Regions from separate parts of the Paenibacillus sp. N22P23 genome, predicted to be linked through region 1. Evidence: riboswitches for the same ligand, from Rfam matches in the RefSeq annotation. Region 1 holds a riboswitch; each other region holds the start of a gene.
What was found. A riboswitch is a leader RNA that binds a small molecule or an ion and turns the genes downstream of it on or off. The one in region 1 is predicted to bind ZMP and ZTP.
Positions count from the first base shown of each region.

Region 2: it holds a riboswitch for ZMP and ZTP, as region 1 does, so the genes downstream of both, AC506A_RS24605 (DJ-1/PfpI family protein) here and AC506A_RS25350 (bifunctional 5,10-methylenetetrahydrofolate dehydrogenase/5,10-methenyltetrahydrofolate cyclohydrolase) in region 1, are expected to answer to the same signal.
Region 3: it holds a riboswitch for ZMP and ZTP, as region 1 does, so the genes downstream of both, AC506A_RS30010 (IMP cyclohydrolase) here and AC506A_RS25350 (bifunctional 5,10-methylenetetrahydrofolate dehydrogenase/5,10-methenyltetrahydrofolate cyclohydrolase) in region 1, are expected to answer to the same signal.
Region 4: it holds a riboswitch for ZMP and ZTP, as region 1 does, so the genes downstream of both, rpiB (ribose 5-phosphate isomerase B) here and AC506A_RS25350 (bifunctional 5,10-methylenetetrahydrofolate dehydrogenase/5,10-methenyltetrahydrofolate cyclohydrolase) in region 1, are expected to answer to the same signal.

Region 1 covers NZ_JBXENT010000009.1:3,939-9,431, forward strand. The annotation lists gene AC506A_RS25335 (response regulator transcription factor) at 1-543, shown strand, start outside; gene AC506A_RS25340 (sensor histidine kinase) at 540-2,081, shown strand; gene AC506A_RS25345 (cyclodeaminase/cyclohydrolase family protein) at 2,110-2,739, opposite strand; gene AC506A_RS25350 (bifunctional 5,10-methylenetetrahydrofolate dehydrogenase/5,10-methenyltetrahydrofolate cyclohydrolase) at 2,742-3,605, opposite strand; ZMP/ZTP riboswitch at 3,686-3,771, opposite strand; gene AC506A_RS25355 (glycerol-3-phosphate dehydrogenase/oxidase) at 3,908-5,493, shown strand, end outside.
Region 2 covers NZ_JBXENT010000008.1:98,603-104,095, forward strand. The annotation lists gene AC506A_RS24595 (TetR/AcrR family transcriptional regulator) at 1-432, opposite strand, end outside; gene AC506A_RS24600 (SDR family NAD(P)-dependent oxidoreductase) at 525-1,289, opposite strand; gene AC506A_RS24605 (DJ-1/PfpI family protein) at 1,584-2,183, opposite strand; ZMP/ZTP riboswitch at 2,232-2,311, opposite strand; gene AC506A_RS24610 (DUF2306 domain-containing protein) at 2,340-2,990, opposite strand; gene AC506A_RS24615 (branched-chain amino acid aminotransferase) at 3,170-4,246, opposite strand; gene AC506A_RS24620 (LysR family transcriptional regulator) at 4,385-5,272, shown strand; gene AC506A_RS24625 (helix-turn-helix domain-containing protein) at 5,334-5,493, opposite strand, start outside.
Region 3 covers NZ_JBXENT010000016.1:56,790-62,282, reverse strand. The annotation lists gene AC506A_RS30015 (alpha-L-rhamnosidase-related protein) at 180-2,351, shown strand; ZMP/ZTP riboswitch at 2,417-2,493, shown strand; gene AC506A_RS30010 (IMP cyclohydrolase) at 2,551-3,273, shown strand; gene AC506A_RS30005 (xanthine phosphoribosyltransferase) at 3,347-3,916, shown strand; gene AC506A_RS30000 (GntR family transcriptional regulator) at 4,453-5,244, opposite strand; gene AC506A_RS29995 (GntR family transcriptional regulator) at 5,332-5,493, shown strand, end outside.
Region 4 covers NZ_JBXENT010000007.1:68,660-74,152, forward strand. The annotation lists gene AC506A_RS23445 (hypothetical protein) at 1-102, opposite strand, end outside; gene AC506A_RS23450 (manganese efflux pump MntP) at 206-766, shown strand; gene AC506A_RS23455 (low molecular weight protein arginine phosphatase) at 1,095-1,670, shown strand; ZMP/ZTP riboswitch at 1,836-1,918, shown strand; gene rpiB (ribose 5-phosphate isomerase B) at 2,036-2,503, shown strand; gene AC506A_RS23465 (TIGR01440 family protein) at 2,519-3,133, shown strand; gene glyA (serine hydroxymethyltransferase) at 3,166-4,413, shown strand; gene AC506A_RS23475 (sugar phosphate isomerase/epimerase family protein) at 5,106-5,493, shown strand, end outside.

The DNA.
Region 1 (5,493 bases):
GACCTTGTTATTTTGGATTTAATGCTGCCCTCCATGCACGGTTACGAGATTTGCCGCAGCATTCGCGAGCGTTCCGATACGCCGGTCATTGTACTGACAGCACTAAGCGAGGAGAAGGATCAACTGCGCGCATTCGAAGAGGAAGCGGATGATTACGTGACGAAGCCGTTCTCTTTCCACGTGCTGATGAAGCGAGTGGAGGCGGTCCTTCGGCGCACGCGCAGCGGGCAGTCCGGAGAGCAGCTGTTCGACGGCAGACTGCGGTTAGATGCCGATGCGTACAAAATTTACGTCGATGGCAAGCTTATTGATACGACGACAAAGGAATTTGATATTTTGCATACGCTCGTACATAATGCAGGACGGATTATGACACGTGACATGCTGCTGGACAAAGTGTGGGGCTATGATTATTACGGCGATTCCCGTATCGTCGATGCCCATATTAAGAACATCCGCAAGAAGCTCGGCATTTCCGTCATTCGTACGGTAAAAGGAGTCGGCTACTCGCTGGAGTCGGAGCTGGCGATGGTGGAAGGATGATCCGGCGCAAGGGGATAAGGTTTAAGATCTTCATGGTAACGGCGGCGCTGCTTGTCGTATCTGCCCTGCTCATCTATTTGACGCTATATTTCATGCTGCCGGGTTATTACAAGACTATTAAGCAATCCCGTCTGGAGAGCAGCTTCAGCGAACTGGTGAAAGAGATCGACGGCGTGAGTGCGGCTGATGCCATTCCGCTGATGGCGAAGTTTGGTCAAGAGCATAATGCAGCGCTCATGATCCGAGATAAAGACGGGCAGGGGTATTATATTCCGCCGAGCTATCGGGGAATGAACGGCTGGCTGTCCCGGAATGCGAGCTACCTAGGCATGCGTAAGCAGCTTGAAGCAGGGCGGGCAATCGATGGCCGTGAAGTTACGAAAGGGCCGGGAGACGGTAATGGCAGCGGCCCTATGCAGATGATAAGCGTCGATAAGACGATTAAATTCGCAGAAAGCAACGATCCTTACACGCTGTCCGTGGATGCCCCGCTGCAGCCGATCGGGGAAGCGACAGATGTCATCTTGCTGTTTCTGCCGTATATGCTGATCCCGATTCTATTGATAGCAGTCGGTGGTGCACTCATTTATTCGCGTTTAATCGCGCGCCCGCTTCTATCGCTTAATCAAGTGGCAAGGCGGCTTGCTAAATTGGATTTCTCCGTAACAAAGCCAGCGCTGAACACGAAGGACGAGCTTGGTGAGCTGTCGTTTAGTCTCAGCAAATTGGCGGTTAATTTGCAGTTGACGATGGGTGAACTGCAGGATGCGAACGCACAGCTCAAGAGCGATATCGAACAGGAGCGCGAGCAGGAAGCGAAGCGGCGGGAATTTGTGGCGACGATTTCCCATGAGCTCAAGACGCCGATTACGGCGGTCAGCGGTCAATTGGAAGCGATGATTGCCAACGTAGGCTCCTACCGCGATCGGGACAGATATTTGCGCCAATCCTATACGATCATGCAGGATATGGATAAGCTGGTGCATGAGATCTTGGAGCTGTCGAAGCTGGAAAGCCGGGATTTTCGCCCGCTCATGCGCAAGGTGGATTTGACTGAACTGGTACGGGAATCAATGAACAATATGAGCTACTTGGCAGACGTCAAACAGATGAAGCTGGAGGTCGAGCTGCCGGAGGAAGCGATGATTACGGCCGATGAGCGGCTCATGTCGAAGGCTGTAGCGAATATCATCACCAATGCCGTTCAATATTCAGGGGAAGCCGAGCGGGTCGTTGTTCGATTATCCGAGGAGTATTCTGCCGATGAGGGGAGCGAGCAGCAGGATCAATCGCTTCGTTCGTGTTCGTGGTATAGGCTGGAGGTATTGAACACCGGCGTACAGGTGGAAGAATCGAAGCTACCTCGTTTGTTCGAGCCGTTCTACCGGGCGGAGCAGTCACGCAGCCGCTCAACCGGCGGCAGCGGACTTGGTCTCTATATTGTTAGTAAAGTACTCGATGCTCATGGTGCTGAATATAGCATCGTCAACACGGCTGAAGGTGTACGCTTCAGCGTAAGGATGCAGGGAGCAGCTTGAGGCTTTAAAGGGAAGAGGGAACCGGACATTAGATTCTGTCGCGAACGACAGCTAATGTCCGGTTTTTGAGTTGTTCGATTTCAGCGATAAGGGCGGTTCGTTTCGCTGAATAATGAGCTTTCATCCCTTCATCCTTCAGAGCGGCTACATTGATCTCTACCGTTAAGCGTGCAGATTGCGCAGCAGCTTCAAGTAGCAAAGCGCCGATACCAAGATCAGAGATAACATGCGCATTCGTGCAGGCAGCGATGCTTAGCGTAGACTGCAGCGCTGCTCTGCAAACCTCCATCAGACGGAGCGGGACTTCAATGGCGGCGATGATTGCGTTATGAATGGCTTCTTGTCGATGCGATTTCTCAGGCTCGCTCTGCTTGGGCAGCTTTAGTGCACGCATATAACCGTCAAAGGCTGAAATGTCTGAGGCGAGCAAGGCTTCACACGCGGCGGATAGTCGGCTCATCTCATTCAGAGTTGCATGGACTTGAAGCTGAACATCGGCGTACTTCTCCCCTTGCGAGAGATGGGCCGCCATTGCCGTCATGGCTGTGCCGAGCGCTGCGGCAAGCGCGGCGGCGCTTCCGCCACCCGGTGTCGGGTCGGAACTGGCTGCCTTCTCTAAGAAACGGCGAATGGAATCATCCCACGATACAGTAGTCATCTTCACGCATCTCCTTTCAGCGACATTTGGATATCGATAGCTTTCATCAGATTGCGGAACAGGATCGCGGTCGTTAAGGTGCCGACCCCACCGGGGACCGGCGAGACAGCCGCTGCCGCATCGACCAAATCCGAAGCGCCATCGCCGGTGATCGTACCATCGGCAAGCTCGTTTATGCCCGCGTCGATGATCGTTAAGTCCGGATGCACCATATCTTTCGTGATCACATTCGGCTTGCCAACCGCAACGATGGCGATTTCCGCATGCTTCAGCTGTGACGCGAGATCAGGCGTCCTGGAATGGCAAACCGTCACGGTAGCATTCTCTCGTTGAAGGAGATGAAACAGTGGTAGTCCAACCGTCTGGCCTCTGCCTACTAAAACCACGTTACGTCCTTTTAGTTTGTACCCGTAATGCTTGAGTAACCCGATACAGGCTTGCGGTGTTGCGGGATGAAGCCCGCTATCACTGCCGGTGTAAACGGCAAGTTTATTCGCCGGAGTGACACCGTCGATATCTTTGGCAGGCGCGATGCAAGCCTCAATTGCGGATGCCGATACATGAGCAGGCAGAGGAAGTTCGAGCATGATGCCGTGAATGTCCTCATCTGCATTAAGCGCTGCGATGACGCGCTGTAATTCTTCTTCCGAGACATCGTTTGCGAAAGGATGAAGATGAAACGAGATACCTAGCTTCTCAGCAATCTTCTGCTTGGAGCGAGCGTAGTAGGCTGAGGCAGGATCACCTTCGACTAATAGTGTCGCCAGAGACGGCTGCTTTCCATGCTTCTTCCATTCCTCTACGCGGGACGATATGTCCGAATACACGTGCTCTGCCGCTTCTTTCGCTTTTAGGACAATGGCCATAGAGATTCTCTCCTTCACTGTGGAATGAAAAAAAAGCATTCGCAGGCAGGCTCGTCCTCAGACATAGCCAGCCGCGCGAATACTTCTCCCCAGGCGAACGGTGTGCTTCGATCTGCATGCTCCCTCGTGGTTCATTCCACTGATTTCGCCAGTTGCATGCAGCGTTTATTTGCTAAGAGTGTAGCATGAGGAGGCGACTTTGAACAGGGCAATTGGAATGAAATTCCGACTAAGCATATACTGTAAATTAAAGGATAGTAGTTTGGGGAAAAGCTTCTTGTGTTAAAGGAGGAATGAACGGCATGAGCGAGTCTTTCTCGGTGGAGCACCGGGCTGCGCGTCTAGAGCGAATGTCATCAGAGCTGCTCGATGTGCTTATCATTGGGGGCGGCATTACGGGGGCCGGCATTGCGTGGGATGCGTCGCGGCGCGGTCTTCGGACAGGTCTTGTGGAAATGGGCGATTTTGCGCAAGGTACGAGCAGCCGCTCTACCAAGCTGGTGCATGGCGGGCTTCGCTATTTGAAGCAAGGTGAGGTCAAGTTGGTTGCCGAGGTCGGACGTGAACGGGCGCTGCTGCATAAGCATGCGCCTCATGTCGTGACACCGACGCCGATGCTGATGCCGGTCTATAAAGGCGGCACCTACGGATATTTGGCATCTGCCATTGGATTGTATATCTATGACAGACTTGCAGGCGTCAAACGTGCGGAGCGGCGGAAAATGTATCGGCGTGAGCAGACGGAAGCGCTGGAGCCACTGCTGAAGCGTGAGGGATTGCGCGGTTCGGGCTACTATTATGAGTACCGGACCGACGATGCGCGGCTGACGCTTGAGGTGATGAAGACGGCACATCGGCATGGAGCCGAGATTGTGAATTACGCCAAAGTGGAAGAGATGCTGTATCGGGACGGCGTTGTGTGCGGCGCTCGAATTGCGGATGTACGCAGCGGCAAGCGTTATGATGTCTATGCGCGGAAGATCGTTAATGCGGCAGGGCCTTGGGTTGACCATGTACGCAAGCTGGACGGCGAAGTGACGGGCAAAAGGCTGCTTCTCACAAAAGGTGTTCATTTGGTTGTGGATGGTGAGCGACTGCCGGTCCAGCAGGCGGTTTATATCGATGTGCCGGATGGTCGGATGATCTTCATCATTCCGCGAGATGGCAAAACGTATATCGGGACGACGGATACGTTCTATCACGGCGATCCCGGTTCCGTTGTCACCACGCGCGGGGACCGCGATTATTTGCTGCATGCGGCGAATTCCGCTTTTCCAGAGGCGAAACTGAAGGCGTCGGATGTGGAGTCATGCTGGGCAGGAGTTCGGCCGCTCATTCACGAAGATGGAAAGAGCCCCTCGGAAATTTCCCGGAAGGATGAAATGTTCATTTCGGAGAAAGGGCTCATTACGATCGCAGGCGGCAAACTGACAGGCTTCCGCAAAATGGCGGAGAAGGTCGTGGATCTCGTCGCGGGCGAGATCAGGCGCGGTACCGGTCGTAAGTTCGGCCGCTGCACAACCGGGGACGAAATGCTCTCCGGCGGCGATTCAGGTAAGTATGATTCGTTCGATGAGCTGCAGAGGGAACTGCTTAACCAAGGATTGAAACTTGGTGTGCCGCAGGAGGATTTGAAGATCTGGATGGCGAGGTATGGCAGCAATGCCGCGCATTTATTGGCGCGTTATGCCGCGCTTAGGGAAGCGGACAGCGGGGGCTCGAGCGTTGCTGCGGGATGTGCCGGTGGGGCAGTGAGTGCAGGACTGCCGGGATCTGGATCGGCTGGCGCAGGAGCGGGTGCTTCTGCAAAAGGGCCGGCTGCCAAAGCGGTGGCTGGTCGCATTACGGTATCGGTCGGCTCCTCGGCTGTAGCTGCGGCTGCGGCCCA
Region 2 (5,493 bases), on a different contig from region 1:
ACCCGACTGCTGCCCTCTACGAATAACATCCGTGACAGTTTGCTCCCAATAAGCGAAGCTCTCGCTCACTTTGGTTCTTGCCTCGGGATCGCTCGATGCCAGCTCAACTGCCATATTCACCATCATGCAGCCGGCAGGGTTATCTTCGCTTGTACCCTGGATCGTGTAATCGAATATGAAATCGATCGCCTGACTAGGTGTAGAGTTCGGAATGAGCGAACCAAGCCGATTGTTGGTCAGCGTTTTGTACCGATCAAAGGCCCTTAGATATAACATATGTTTATCACCGAACGTATCATACAAGCTCCTGCGGTGAATGCCCATACGCTCGACAAGATCATTAATTGACGTTTTCTCGTAGCCCTGCTCCCAGAACAGCTTCATTGCCTTCAGCAGTACGACGTCTTCTTCGAATTCTTTCGCTCTAGCCATAAGCATACCCCTTTCCAGTCGATTTTACCATATTGAGAACATTCGGTAAAGAATCGGCGGCGGGTTGTCGATCTTGGATGACCTTCTTACGCTTAACGATACAACGGCGCGCCGAACGGCGATGAGCCCGCGCCTCCGTCTACACTGATTTCGGCACCTTGAACGAATGATGCATCATCCGAAGCCAGGAACAAAGCGACGTTGGCGATTTCTCCAGGCTCTCCTAAACGGTTTAGAGGAATCGATCGTGTGAGTTTGGTCTCCATTTGCGCAAGTCCCTCAGGCTGACCCCAAATCGGCGTGCGGGTAGCACCGGGAACGACGGTGTTTACGCGAATACCCCGTGGAGACAGCTCGGAAACAAACACTTTAGCCATGCTGGTTACAGCTGCTTTGCTCGCCGCATAAACCGCCCATCCCGGGCTTCCTGCATTAGCAAGCACCGAGCCATTCAGGATCACCGAAGCGCCTTCCTTCAGGTAAGGCAATGCAGCTTGTACGGTGAAGAATACGCCTGTCACATTCACGTTCAAGACTTCCTGGAATGCGGACAACTCCGTACCGCCTAGCGGAGTATGACCGCCTATGCCGGCATTGGCGAATACGACGTCTAGTCGGCCAAATTTCTCAACAGCTGCAGCTGTTGCCTTCTCCAAGTTCTGCGGATCGGTTGTTTCTGCTTGAATACCGAAACTATTCGCCGTACCAAGCTCCTCCACTGCTGCGTCCAAGGTAGCTTGATTTCGACCTGTAATGACAACCTTAGCTCCTTCTGCCACGAACAATTTCGCAGTTGCGAAGCCAATCCCACTGTTACCACCTGTAATGAATGCTACTTTACCGTCTAATTTACCCATTTCAAATCGCTCCCTCAAATTAGAATGATCGTTCCCGAAATAATAAAAAAAATGCTGCTGCACATCCTATCATTAGTTGCCCGCCTGACTACATATCCACATCCTCATACGAGAATGATCGTTCTACTATTTCGATTAAAAAAGGAATGCATCCATACCACATGTTTGCTTCCTTCTTGCTTACGAGTTGATCATATCATATTGAGAACGATCGGTAAAGAATAAATTAAAAGCTAGCCCACTCGTGTGGACCAGCTCAACTTCTTCAAGAACGTAACCCGATGATGTTGATCATTAACCTCGTACCCTGTCATATTCCATCAGCTTAGCAGCCAACTTCGCCCGCTCCTCGCCCAGCAGCTTGCCGATCACATATAACGATGCATCGATTCCCGCAGAAACGCCGGCTGACAAAATAATGTTCCCATTGTCCACATAACGCGCATTCTCGTCAATGTCAGCGGATTTCGGAGCAATAGCTCGCAGCTCATGAATCGCGAGATGATTCGTAGCAAGCTTCAAACCTTCCGCCAGCTGTGACTTTACTACCAGCAGTGCACCTGTACAAACCGACAGCAGCAGCTCGGCTTCTCCCGCGGTCTTATGGATCCAGTCCGTCATGACCGTATTGTGCATTTCAGTTCTGGTGCCTGGTCCTCCGGGAATGACGAGAATGTCCGGCTTCGGACAATTCTGAAAGCTGTAGGCCGGGTTAATGCTCAGGTTGCCTAACGCACGAACCGGACCATCGTGTTCCGCCACGGTGAACACATTGAAGTCCTGACCAAAGTTACTACCGGATAGAAAAGCCTCGAATGGCCCTGCAAAATCCAACACTTCCACGCGATCAAAGATCAAAATCGCTACATTTCTTGCCCGCCGCACCTGCTCCATCTCATCATCTCCCATGAAATAATAAAAAGTGCTCAGTCCAAAGACCAAGCACTTCGCCCAGGCGTACGGCATATGAAATATGTGCTCCCTCGTGGTACTCCACGTTTACGCCAGTCACACACACCCAATACTACCTTCAGTTTAGTCCGAATATTCTCACAAATCAATCGTTCGTTTCATCCGTTGTCCATAAACCACTCGAATTACGAACTCGGCTGCGAGCAGCAGGAACAGGATTGCCCCATAAACGCCGATGGTGTAGCTCCGCGTATACGACACGCCGAATCCTTGGTGAACCACATAAGTAATCGCGTGAATACACAGGTTCGTATAGCAGAATGCATAGCTTCTCACCATCCAATTACGATGGGCGATGCGCTGTTTCCTTCTTATTTTCACAATAGCGATCACCGTCATGGCCGTCCATAGCATGCTCACAAGGTTAAATGGAACGCTGTTCAGCTTGCCACCGGTGGCAGAAGGCGCCATATAGCCGGAAGTGAGCACAACGACAAGGATCGCGCCAAAATAAACATAGCCGATTATTCTGTGTGCCTTGCGGTATTGGGTCTGCACCTTCGCTGCAAAATTAACCGCTCCCGCCACCATCGCGATGCACGCGCACACCACATGAACATACATGATATTGAGCCAAACCGGCTTATTTAGCGGATGCTTCAGGTTGATTTTATGACTCAAAAAACGCTCCGCCTGAGGATCTATAAAGAAATTGATGCTAATGACATAAACGATAAAGCTAATCGCAATCGTCAGCATGCACCGATAGAGTATATTTGATTTCTGCATCGCTATGTTGTACCTCGCTTTATAATTAAAACTCCACGCCGCGTACCTTCGCATAGATCACCGTATCCTGCAAACGTCCTTCCACATCGAGTTTATCGCTGTAAAAAAATATGGCGAGGCTGCACACAGTACAATGATAACCTGCGCACAGACTCACCACAATTTTTTTCGCGGACAACTTATATCTTCTTCACCCAGCCGAAAGGATCTGCAACAGCTCCGGTTTGGATGCCCGTCAGCGTTTCATAGATGGATTTCGAGAGCTGCCCTGTTACGCCATCGCTAATCACGAGCTTCTCTCCGTTCCAGTTCATCTCCCCAATCGGCGAAATGACAGCAGCTGTTCCGGTTCCGAAAGCTTCTTCCAGCGTACCGTTACGACCGGCCTCATACAACTCCTCAACGGAGAGTGCTCTCTCTTCAACCGGAATGTCCCAATGCTGTAGAAGCTGAATGACCGAGTTACGCGTGATGCCAGCCAGAATACTGCCGTTTAGTGCAGGCGTAACAACCGTTCCGTTGATTTTGAAAAACACATTCATACTGCCGACTTCTTCTATATATTTGTGCTGTTTGCCGTCGAGCCACAGAACCTGGGTGTAACCTTGCTCCTTAGCAGCTTGCTGCGATTTCAGAGCTGCCGCATAGTTGCCCGCTGTCTTCGCTTCGCCTACGCCGCCAACAACTGCGCGAACATATTCGGATTCCACGTGGATTTTGACTGGGTTGATTCCCTCCGGATAGTAGGCACCAACAGGCGACATGATAATGATGAATTGGTAATTCTCGGATGGAGACACGCCAAGCGTCGCTTGCGTAGCAATGACGTAGGGGCGAATATAGAGCGACGTGCCCGGAAGATCCGGAATCCAGTCTTGATCGACTGCAATTAATTGCTCCAGCGCCGCAATAGCCGTATCTGCATCTATAGCAGGCACGCTCATGCGATCATTGGAACGGTTCATACGGGCGAAGTTGTCGTAAGGACGGAACAACTGAATGCCGCCGTCTTCGGTCTTGTAGGCTTTCAACCCTTCGAAGATGGTTTGTCCATAATGGAACACTTTTGCTGCCGGATCGAGTACGATCGGCTGGTAAGGGGTGATACGCGGGTTATGCCACTCTTGCTCGACACTATAATCCATTACAAACATGTGATCGGTAAAATAGATGCCGAAACCAAGCTGATCCTGCGCTGGCTTGGTCTTCTTGTTCTGACTGCGTTCAATCGAAATGGCGTTATTGGCTGTTGTCATGGTTTTATCAATACTCCCTTACTTTCATAATTGGTGATTGCATACTACCATTCGTTGAGGTATATATAAAATATCTATTCTGTTCATCATCCATACCTTTAAAGTATGTAAGGTGGAATTGAAATTGGGGATGCTTACATGGACTTTCGACAGTTAAAATACTTCTTGGCGATTGCGCAGGAGAAGCAGATTACACGAGCAGCGAAGCTGCTGCATATGGAACAACCGCCCCTTAGCCGTCAGCTCATGCTCATGGAAGAAGAGCTTGGCGCCCAACTGTTTGAACGTAGCCGAACCCAGCTGACGCTGACCGCTGCAGGGCGGCTGCTTAAGGATCGGGCGGAATCGTTGCTGCTGCAATTGGATGAGACGATGAAAGAGGTCAAGGAGCTCGAGCTGGGTGTACGCGGTACGCTTTCTCTAGGCGCTGTTGTTTCCTGCGTTTCGATTCTCCCTGGACCCATTCAGCAATTACGAGAGAAATACCCCCAGGTAACGTTTAAGATTGCCGAAGGCGATCATTATCTGCTGGGGGAAATGCTGGAGAGGCGCTCCATTGAACTTGTCATATCCAGATTGCCATTCGAAGCTCACCTGCTTCCGAATAAGCTGGCCATGCTCCCGCTTCCTTCCGATCCCTATGTTGCCTTGATGCCTGCCGCGTGGGCTTCCCCTGGCGGAGGGAACGATATTAGCATGGAAGAGCTGGCCCAATATCCACTGCTAACGTTAAAGACGGATAAAACGATCAAAATGCACGAACAAGTCGTTAACGAATTCAGGCGCCACGGCTTCGAGCCCAACATCATCTGCGAATGCTCCAGCGTCGCTATTATTATGTCCCTAATTGCTGCAGGAATCGGCGCGACCGTGTTTCCGAAATCGGTCATTTCATCGTTCCCCTCCGGGGACGTCATCACGCTTGGCATCCGCGATGCCGATTTCCAATCCGAGGTCGGCATTCTGTGGCTGAAGGATCAGCTGCTGTCTAAGCGCGCTCAGCATTTTATTGAATGCTTTCAATAATCAAGCAAACCTAATTAAGGCCGGTATCGCTCCTTCGAAGGAGTATACCGGCCTTAAATATTTATTCAAACTCCTCGTCACGGCAGTCTGCTCCACTACTATGGATGACCGGAATCATCCACTGATAACGCTGGCGCTCGTGGAGCTGATGACGCTCCAGATTAGGTCCATCCGACTCGAAGCCGAACGATTGCAGAACGAGCATTAAGCTAAAGCAGGCA
Region 3 (5,493 bases), on a different contig from region 1:
AAACGTTTTATGGGAATTATGGGGATCGGGGATCCGGTTATGTTTATGCAAGACGTCAGTTTCCGCTTAAGGTGTGTTGTTTATATAGGAATAGCGGGATCGTAGTAGAGACATATTTTTCTTTATGATGGCCTAGTATCCGGAGCTGTTAAATTGTAAGCAAAGAGAGGAACGATACTTTGGAAACCACAACAATATCTGAGGTAAAACTGCCGGTTTGGATTTGGCACCAGGAACGGGAGCAGCGGCCAAGCTGCGTGCTGACTCGTACTTTCACGGCAGAGCAAGAAATCGGCCAAGTCTCCTTACACGCGGCATTTACGGGTGGAACACGGGTTGTACTTGATGGGCAAGTGGTTGCAGAAATTGCTGAACGTCCTGGGAATGCAGGCGAGTTTATGAAGATTGTTGGGTTTCCGGATGTATTGACGCAGGGGGAGCATGAGCTGCGATTTGAGATGGACTGTACGGCTTTCATCCCGCTGGTTGAGGTGAACTATTATCTGTGGAATCGCAGGGTTGGAGCGATCGCTTTCCTGCAGGGCGAAGGATTGTGGCTTACGACAGAGGAAGCGAAGTGGCAGGCAGATGATTCGGCTGCTGTGCAAATTTGCCTGCTTGGCGAAGAGCCCTTCGGCGATTTGGAGAACAGCCCGGCTGCGTTCGTGTCAGGCGGCTTCGGAGATATAGCGGCCTACAACCTGGATGAAGTTATCGTGCGGGATCTATACGCAATCGAGGCGGATGTATCGGATGAGGGCAAAGTTCGCTTGAGCGGTGCCCATGGTCTGGATGGCTGGATAGATAAGCCGGAGCAAGAGCAGCTTGAGCTGTTCTACCATTTGCGGAAGCAGAATGAGTGGAAAGCAATGAGACAGCTCCAGATGGAGATGGAGCTTGGCGCTGCTTCCAGAGTTACAGTCGATGTGCTGGCGGAACATAACTGCCGGTTTGCCGTCTCCAATCTGGGGGACGAGCCGGTTAAGCTGCTATGGAATGGTGCAGAATCGCTCATGGAGCTTGCGCATTACGATGGATGTATCACGGAATGGCTCGTTGTTCCTCCGGGGGAGAAGGTCTTTACACTACCGCAGGGCTGCAGGTATATTCAGTTCTATGTGCTTGGTGAGGTGGAGCAGTCTTTTCTACTTGAGCTGACGTTCCAAACGGTGCATGTGGCGCTGCGTCAGGCTGGGAAACTGCAAAGCGATAATGCTGAGCTGAATCAAATCTTTGAGGTTTCCGCCCATACGAGCCGGATTTGTCATCAGATCGGCTTGTGGGACGGGATTAAGCGTGATCGGCTGAATTGGACCTTTGATTTCTACCTGGCGGCAAAATCATGTTATTTCTTATGGGACGATACGAGGGTTATTCGCCGCGCAGTCCGTGAGCTGGGCGAAGGTACGCCTAGCGGGCATTGGATGAACAGTATTTGTGAATATACGCTATGGTGGATGAAGACGGTCACCGAGTATTATTTTCAAACGGGAGATAAGGCTTTCGTACTGGAAATGAAGGAGCCGATGCAGCGTCATATCAATTGGGTGCGGCAGAACACAAGACCGGGCGAAGGGCTTCTCATCCAAGACGGCATTCTGATTGAATGGGTACCGCTGACGAACGAAGAGAAGGTCATTGCGCTACAGGCTATTTATGCATTAACGCATGCCGACTTGTTGAAACTGGCAGCCGAATTGCCGGAGCTTGAGCTGGAGCCGCTGCTGGACTGGCCGATGCGGGCACTTTCTTCCGAGGATTATATGAAAGACTCCTATGCGCTGGCGGTCAAAGTACTGGGCATTGCGAGTGGTTATGTAAGTGCTGAAGCAGCCGAAGCCTTCTTGGATGAATATGAATTGATGGATCCGATCACACCGTTGTCGGCGTTTCAGCTGGCGGAATGTTATTCTCGGTATGGGAAACATGACCGTGCATATGAGGTGATTTCGATTGTATGGGGTGGAATGCTCGATCACGGGGCGACGACCTTCTGGGAAGCCTATTCACATGGGGAAGGAAATGGCGGGTGTGATTATCACGATGCCCTTACGACCTATACAGCGTACGGTTCGTATCGGATGAGCCTATGTCATGCCTGGTCGAGCACGCCTGTGAAATGGATCGGAGAAGTTGTTCTTGGCGTTCAATCGCTTGAACCAGGTTACAAAACAGTCATGGTCTCGCCGAAACCGGTTGGCGGTATTCGTGCCTGCAGCGGTACGGTCAACACGCCGCATGGCGATCTCCAGGTGAAATGGTATGTGGACGATGATGGCAAGGTGTGCACGAGCGTCATTGTGCCTCCTGGCGTGCAGGTTGTGGAATTGAGCGAGAATAAGGTCGTCTAAATGGATAAGTGAGAAGAATAATTGTTGATTTATTGGACTCATTTAGGTATTGTGAGAGTAATTTAAAGTCTATATGTAACTGGCGTACATGGGGAACCATGAGGGAGCATATGGATACGAGCCGTACGCCTGGGCAGAGGTAAGGGGAGCTTCCGAGTTCTCCTTGCCTCTTTTTGTATTAGGAGAGGAGCGGATGTGAGTGAAATCCTATCAACAGGAGCTGTTTGAGAAGCCTTATCCGGGGAGAACCTTGATTGCGGGCATGACGCCTTCCGGGTCGCATTACATGCAGGTGTATTGGATTATGGGTCGTAGTGTGAACAGCCGCAATCGGATTTTCGAGCAAGATGGCATGCATGTGAGAAACAAAGCATTCGATCCGGCGTTGATGGAAGACCCTTCACTTATTATTTATTATCCGATCCGCCACTGGGAGGATACACACATTGTCTCTAACGGTGACCAGACGGACACGATCTACGAAGGTCTACAGCGCAGGCAGACCTTTGAACAAGCGCTTATGAACCGAGAATTCGAGCCGGATTCGCCGCATTATACACCGAGAATTTCTGCTGTCATCTATGCGGATGTGCAGCAGTATGAATTGTCGATTCTCAAAACCTATGACAATGATCCTTCCGTTTGCTTGCGTAGTCGCTATCACTTCAGCCGATTTAAGCAGGGGACAGGACACTGCATACATACCTATGAGTCAGAGCGGGACGGCGTTTTGAAGCCGTTTAAAGGTGATCCGTTCGAAGTGCCGTTATTCGATTCGATTGAAGAAACCGCCGATTTCTATTGGAAGGGAATCAATCCGGATAATCGAATATCGCTGCTGGTTAAATCGATTAGTGTGGAGGATCAAACGATTGATTTTGCTTTTCGGAATAAGCACGTGTGCCATGTGAGTAACAGATAAGGATAGGATTAGGCCGGATAATCGGGGAATACTGGAGCATTATGGTGAAAAGGGAACAAGGAGTGTGCGTACAGTGGAACTTCTGAGGCAAAAAATTAGAGAAGAAGGCATCGTGCTGGATGGCGGCGTGCTAAAGGTAGATACGTTTCTGAACCACCAAGTAGATGCGGAGTTGATGCTGGAGATCGGAAAAACATTCGCGCAGCTGTTTCGCGAGAGTGCTGTGACGAAGATCATGACGATCGAGTCTTCAGGCATTGCACCGGCCGTATTAACGGCGCTACAGCTTGGCGTGCCGATGGTGTTCGCGCGTAAACGTAAATCGCTGACCCTTCGCGATGATCTGTACACGGAGAAGGTCTACTCGTTCACGAAGCAGGAGGAGAGCGAGGTCACGGTATCTCGAAAATTCCTCGCACCGGCTGATCGCGTGCTGATTATTGATGATTTCCTTGCACATGGAGAGGCTGCACTTGGGATGGCTCGCATTGTTCAGCAAGCCGGGGCCGAGGTGGCTGGAATGGGCATCGTCATTGAAAAGTCGTTCCAATCCGGCAGAGGTAAGCTTACGGATCAGGGATTCCGCGTGGAGTCGCTCGCTCGTATTGCTTCGCTGGAAGGCGGCAAGGTGGAGTTCGTTTAATGGCAGGTAAGCCGTGAACAATTAGGAATTTGGCAAGATTTCTTGTGCGGCGAATGATCATGATGATAGAAATATCGGACTCCGCGTGTCTATCCCAAAGGGAGGCTTTGCTGGGTACGCTGACTGCGAAGTGAGTTGCGAATGATGAGTGATGAGTGAAGAGTAACATGAGATATGGGGAATGGCTGTACCAGGGGATGGGACCGGTGCAGCCATTTTTGTATGGGTTGGGATCAGAGGTATGCTATGTTCGAGACAGGTAGAGGAAGTTTGTTACTGTGGTTAAGTGCTAACGAATCGTACGGGCCTTATTTGCATGAAATTAGCCGATAATCAAATCTAACGAATCGTGCAGGCCTTATTATGGGGAAATGGAGTCAAAATCGGCATCTGCACATGAAATAGTGCCGCCTGTAGGATTCGTTAGAAATTCAAACCCAGTTAATATGTCGAAATAAGACCTCTGGGATTCGTTAGAGTGAAACTCACTGATGGGGAGCGATTGGTGGAAGCGTACCTCTAGGTTATTCTATTGACTAGATCCAGGTCTTCTTCAGCATGTGCAAATAGCGGTTCAATGCTTCGATGAAGCTGTCCGTATCAGCGGTCAATCGGCGCAGTAATGAATGAAGTGTTTCCCCCATTTCAAGGCGGTAGGGGGCGATCCACCGTTTCTTGTTGCCGGTCCATAATAATCGGGATGCGCTGTTTGCTAACGTTTGCTGCATCTCCTGATTGTGGCTTAGCGCGATGACACGGCTCACGAAATCATATTCGAACTGGCATAACGCGAGCTCGCCGCCAGCGCTAGGAGAGGGCACGCCGTCAGTGCCAGGAGAGGGCTGATCGCCGCCGCCAGGAGAAGGCACGCCGCCAGCGCTAGGAGAGGGCACGCCGCCAGCGCCAGAAGCGGGCATGCCGTTAGTGCGAGGAGCGGGTATGCCGCCAGTTCCAGGAGCGGGCTCATCGTCAGCAGCTAGCAGTGATTCCAGCTCGCCAATCAGTTGCCGGGACAATTCGTCCAGTGCATTTCCGTCACGGAGGCGAACTGTCGTCACGGCATACAGCAGCAGCGCAGTTAGCAGTTCAAGAAGATCGCCGACTCGCTGGGCGGATGAATCGAGTACCAGCACGCCGTGTTTGGGAATGATCCGCAGGAAGCCTTCGTTCTCGAGCTGCTGCAGTGCGGCGCGGACCGGCGTGCGGCTCATATCGAGCTGACGGCTGAGCTGTACCTCGGAGGTGACGGTTCCTTTGGCAAGCTCACCGCCTATAATTTGTTCGTAGATGATGTGATAGGCTTCATTGCGCAGCGATTGGCGTGGCATGCTGAGGTCCCTCCTATAATTCGTACAACCGAAAGCTATTAAAAAGTAGTATAACATAAGAGAGAGGAAGCGAAGGAGGGACGGCCGTTGGAGAAGCAGCAGACCGCGATGACGCTTCGTGATCAGGCTTTCGAAGCGATTAAGAAACGGATTGTTGAAGGGGAATGGCCGGGCGGCATGTTTTTGTCCGAGAAGATGCTTAGTGAGCTGCTCGGCATGAGCAAAACACCGATTCGCTCCGCGCTAGAC
Region 4 (5,493 bases), on a different contig from region 1:
TAGCTCGCGGCAAGCCCCGAGCACCAAGCGCCGCCATGGCCTAGCTCGCATCATGCCCCGCGCACCAGCGCCGCCAAGGCTATAGCCCACGGCATGCCTCATGTTCGCGCCAGCTCTTAACCCGCGAACCTCGCCACTTCCCAGGTCATCTTTCCAATCTTGTCCGCATACACTTTGGAGAGGTTGTGGACAAGGAGAGGATGAAATGGTTGAGGCGGGCATGCATGCCGGACAATTGCTGACGCTGATGATTATTGCTATGGCACTGGGGATGGATGCTTTTTCGCTGGGTGTCGGTATCGGGCTCAAAGGCATTCGGATGATGGATATATTAAAGCTAAGCGCGATCATTGCGCTTTTTCACACGATTATGCCCCTCATGGGCATTTTCACGGGCAAATATGTCAGTACGCTGCTTGGCGGCGTTGCGACGACAGCCGCCGGTGCGCTATTGCTGCTGCTAGGCGGGCATATGATCTATAGCTCGCTGCGCGGCGATGCAGTGGAGTCAATCGATTACCGCAGCTCATGGGGGATGCTGCTGTTCGCGCTTGGCGTGAGTATCGATTCCTTTTCCGTCGGGATCTCGCTTGGCATGTTCGAGACGGACATGCTGCTGACGGTGCTGCTCTTCGGCGTTGCCGGCGGCGTGATGTCCGTATTTGGGCTGCTGCTCGGTCGTAAAGTAGGCACTAGTCTCGGCGGATACGGGGAAGCGTGCGGCGGAGTGATTTTATTTACATTCGGTTTGTTGTTCCTGTTCTGATAGAACGGCATCTCATTGCTGAACTCATTCAGGTCTGTCGATTTCACGCACGCACGCTAACGAACCCTAGGGGCCTTATTTCAACAAAATGAAGGGGTTTGAAATTCTAACGAACCTTACAGGCCTTATTCGTTGTCAAAAGGCCATATTTCGTTCCATTTCTCTATAATAGCGTCCCTACGGTTCGTTAGATTTTATAAATGGCTTTCTTCACGCCAATAAGGCCCTCAGGGTTCGTTAGCGCGAAACCACGGAAATATAATGCCTCAGACATAGCAATTTTTGGTATTTCCCAAACCCACACCAACAAAGAGGAGTGTAATCAATCGTGAAACGGATTCTATTCGTGTGCACCGGCAATACTTGCCGTTCACCAATGGCTGAAGCGCTGCTTCGAGCGATGTCCCAGCAAAGGGGCATGCAGCTCGATATTCGATCCGCAGGCGTGTCCACGATCGATGGACTGCCTGTTTCGAATCATGCCCGAACGGCGCTGTCCAAACGCGATATCGCGCATGATGGTACCTCGAAGGCGCTGGAAGGCGGCTCGATTGCGTGGGCTGATCTTATTTTGACCATGACCGCAAGCCATAAGAAGCAGCTGCTGCAGCATTTTCCGGCCGCTGTGGACAAGACGCATACGCTGCTCGAGTTTGCGAACACGGACCCCGGAGTGCTGGCGGACATCGCCGAGCTGGAAGGGCTGTATTCGAGCTGGCAGATCAAGCAGGCGCTGGGTCAGCCGCTGACAGCACAGGAGCGGTCCAGGCTGCTTCAATTGGAGCAGCAGATACCGAGTTTCGATGTGGATGATCCATTCGGCGGCTCGCTGGCGGTTTATGAACAGAGTGCGTCCCAGATCGAAGCTGCGCTTAACCGACTCCTTGATCGGCTGAAAGGATGAATACGGCCCTTGGCCAAGCGAGAATCTAAGAAAGCCTTTTCTTTGCTTTCCTTCGATTTTCGGGGGAAGAAACTATCTGCGCTGCCATAGGATGGCAGGCGCCGTTTCTTCCGAGACCGATTGATTTTGAGGCCATAATCCGTTATGATAAAAGCAACTAAAGACGGTTTCCGATGTAACTGGCGACGAAAGTGGGTTAAACCACGGTGGAGCATCGGATCATACGGCCGGTCGCCTGGGCAAAGAGCAGCGTGCGTAAGCATGCTTGCTCTTTTTTCGTCTTTTTCGGCGAAATCAGGTATACTAATGCCATTGTGAATCGACAAGATCCGCCACGAGCGGACACACTTGGGAGGAAAATGGATATGAAAATCGCCATCGGCGCAGACCACGCGGGCTACCGCTTGAAAGATGAGCTAGTGCCGTTTATCAAATCGCTTGGTCACGACATTGAGGATGTAGGCTGCGATTGCGACCAATCCGTGGACTACCCGGATTATGCGCTTCCTGTCGCTGAGCTTGTTGCACAAGGCAAGGCAGAACGCGGCATTCTCATTTGCGGTACGGGAATCGGCATGTCCATCGCGGCTAATAAAGTCAAAGGCATTCGCTGCGCGCTTGTGCACGATATGTTCTCGGCCAAAGCAACCCGTGAGCACAACGACACCAACGTACTGGCAATGGGCGAACGCGTCATCGGTCCGGGTGTAGCCCAAGAGATTATCCGTATTTGGCTCGAGACACCGTTCTCCAATGGCGAGCGTCATATCGGCCGCGTGAGCAAAGTGATGAAGCTTGAAGCGCAATACGCCGATGCGGCGAAATCCGAGTAAGGGGCGTATCCAGCGATGAGCGACAACGACCACGGAATAAGCAACATGGATTCGGCACAGCTGACCAAGGATGTAGAAACCGTAGTCCGCGAGCTTGCAGCTGCGTCCGGCATTCGCCAAGGACAGCTGCTTGTGATCGGCGTGTCGACCAGCGAGGTGCTCGGCCAGCGGATTGGTACATCAGGCACATTAGAGACGGCAGCCGCGATCTATGCGGGGGTCGAGAAAGTGCGTCAGGAATTGCAGTTTTATCCGGTTTATCAGTGCTGTGAGCATTTAAATCGGGCACTTGTCATGGAACGGGAAGCCGTGGAGCGATATGGCTTGGACCTCGTTTCGGCGATCCCCGTGCGCAAAGCCGGCGGTTCGATGGCAGCCTACGCGTTTCAAACGCTGCAGGATGCTGTACTGACCGAAACGGTTCAGGCACATGCGGGCATCGATATCGGTGACACCTTCATCGGCATGCATTTGAAACGTGTTGCGGTACCGGTGCGACCAACGATTCGAGCAATCGGATCTGCGCATTTAACGATGGCTTATACTCGTCCAAAGCTTATTGGCGGGGAACGAGCGGTTTACACGCGGGAAGCGGCAGGCCCGGCATCAACTGCCGGCACATGCGACTAATATACTTAATTTTTTGAGGAGGACTCATCAACATGGAAAACCTACGTAAACAAGATCCCGAAATTTTGAAAGCCCTTGGTCTGGAGCTTCAACGTCAACGCGACAACATCGAGCTAATCGCATCCGAGAATATCGTTTCTGAAGCGGTATTGGAAGCAATGGGCACTGTGCTGACGAACAAATACGCAGAAGGCTACCCGGGCAAACGTTACTACGGCGGCTGTGAGCATGTGGATATCGCGGAAGATATCGCACGCAACCGTGCCAAAGAATTGTTCGGTGCTGAGCACGCGAACGTGCAGCCGCACTCCGGCGCACAAGCAAACATGGCTGTTTACCTGGCAGCGCTAAACCCTGGCGACACGGTTCTTGGTATGAACCTGGCGCATGGCGGTCACTTGACGCACGGCAGCCCGGTTAACGCATCCGGTCTTCTGTACAACTTCGTGGCATACGGCGTTAACGAGAACACCTTTACAATCGACTATGCAGAAGTGCGCAAACTGGCGTTCAAACACCGTCCGCGCATGATCGTTGCAGGCGCATCGGCTTACCCGCGCATCATCGATTTTGAAGAGCTTGGCCGTATCGCTAATGACGTAGGCGCATTGCTCTTCGTTGACATGGCACACATCGCAGGTCTTGTAGCTGCCGGCTTGCACCCAAGCCCGGTTCCGCATGCTCACTTTGTAACTACAACTACGCACAAAACGCTTCGCGGACCTCGCGGCGGTATGATCCTTTGCCGCAAAGCATGGGCGCAAGCGATTGATAAAGCGGTATTCCCAGGTTCCCAAGGCGGACCTCTGATGCACATTATCGCTGCTAAAGCCGTTGCTTTCGGCGAAGCGCTTCAGCCTTCGTTCAAAGAATACGGCAAGAACGTGATCGACAACGCTAAGGCGCTTGCTGAGGGTCTTATTGAGAAAGGCATCAACATCGTATCCGGCGGTACGGACAACCACTTGATGCTGATCGACCTTCGCAACCTGAACATCACAGGTAAAGATGCGGAGCACGTACTGGATTCCGTTCAAATCACAGTAAACAAAAACGCGATTCCGTTCGATCCAACGAGTCCGTTCATCACAAGCGGTATCCGTATCGGTACGCCTGCAGCAACTTCGCGCGGCATGGGAGTAGACGCAATGGCTACAATCGCAGAAGTGATCGCAATGACGCTCAAGAATCCGAAGGATGAGTCCGTTCTTGAAAAAGCACGCGGTATGGTGAGCGACCTGATGTCGCAATACCCGCTTTACCCGGGCATGACTTACTAATATCGGCTTGGCAAATCACAAAAGGTGGCAAAGGGTTCATCCCTATGCCGCCTTTTTTTCGTTCCGCAGCATGCTGCGGAACCGGAATCTATAGTCAGGCACACGGACTCTCAACTCTAACGAACCGTAGAGGTCTTATTTCACCCAAATCACGCCATTTAAAATTCTAACGAACCCTACAGGCGCTATTTCGCCCAAATCACGCTCCGAGCCCCCAATTTCGGCAAAATAAGCTCCCTGTGGTTCGTTAGAATTTTTGAGGAGCCCATTTCCACAAAATAAGACCAGTACGGTTCGTTAGCGAGTAATTATAGCAACAAGCCGACCCGCTGCCGACAGAACCATCCACCGAAGTCCCATTTCTGCTACCTTACCGCTTTACCCACCTCTCTACTCTGCGCTGCCCGCAGTCCCACGGCGTACACTCCCGCCTGTCACAGCCCGCTTTCCCGCGGCTCTCCGTCTCAACTGTCGCAGCCTGCAGTCCCACGGCTCACCGTCCCATCTACCTTTGCCTGATCTCCCGGAATTGCACCTTCACCCAAGCGAATCACTCATCCAGTCACGTAACACTTGTCGATAAATTTATGTTGCAATCGCTTTCTTTCAAGATATATAGTGGTGGTACGAGTCAATCCGAAACGTTTCGGAGGGGCGATAAATTGGATGAAAACGAAGGAGTCGAACGGAACATGAAACTTGGAATCATTGCAGATTATCGTGCTGAAAGCTTCGATTACGCGGCCAATCTCGGCTTGGCCTTTTTAGAATTTTGCGTCAATGTGGACATTCCGGCTTCCACCTTCACGACCCTCGTGCCAGAGCTGAAAGCGGCAAGTGAGCGGACAGGCGTTGCAGTCGCTTCCATCGGACGTTGGGGTCCTGATCGCATCAATAAGGATGGCAGCATCAACGAAGAGGAATTGCAGGCAGCGCAGGCGCTTATCGATGCGTGCCAAGAACTTGGTTGTCCGGTATTTGTGGGCGGCTGCAACTACATCGAAGAGCTCTCCTATTACGATAACATCACGGCGGCGATTAACTATTTCTCCGTACTGATTGAATATGGCAAAGCGCGCG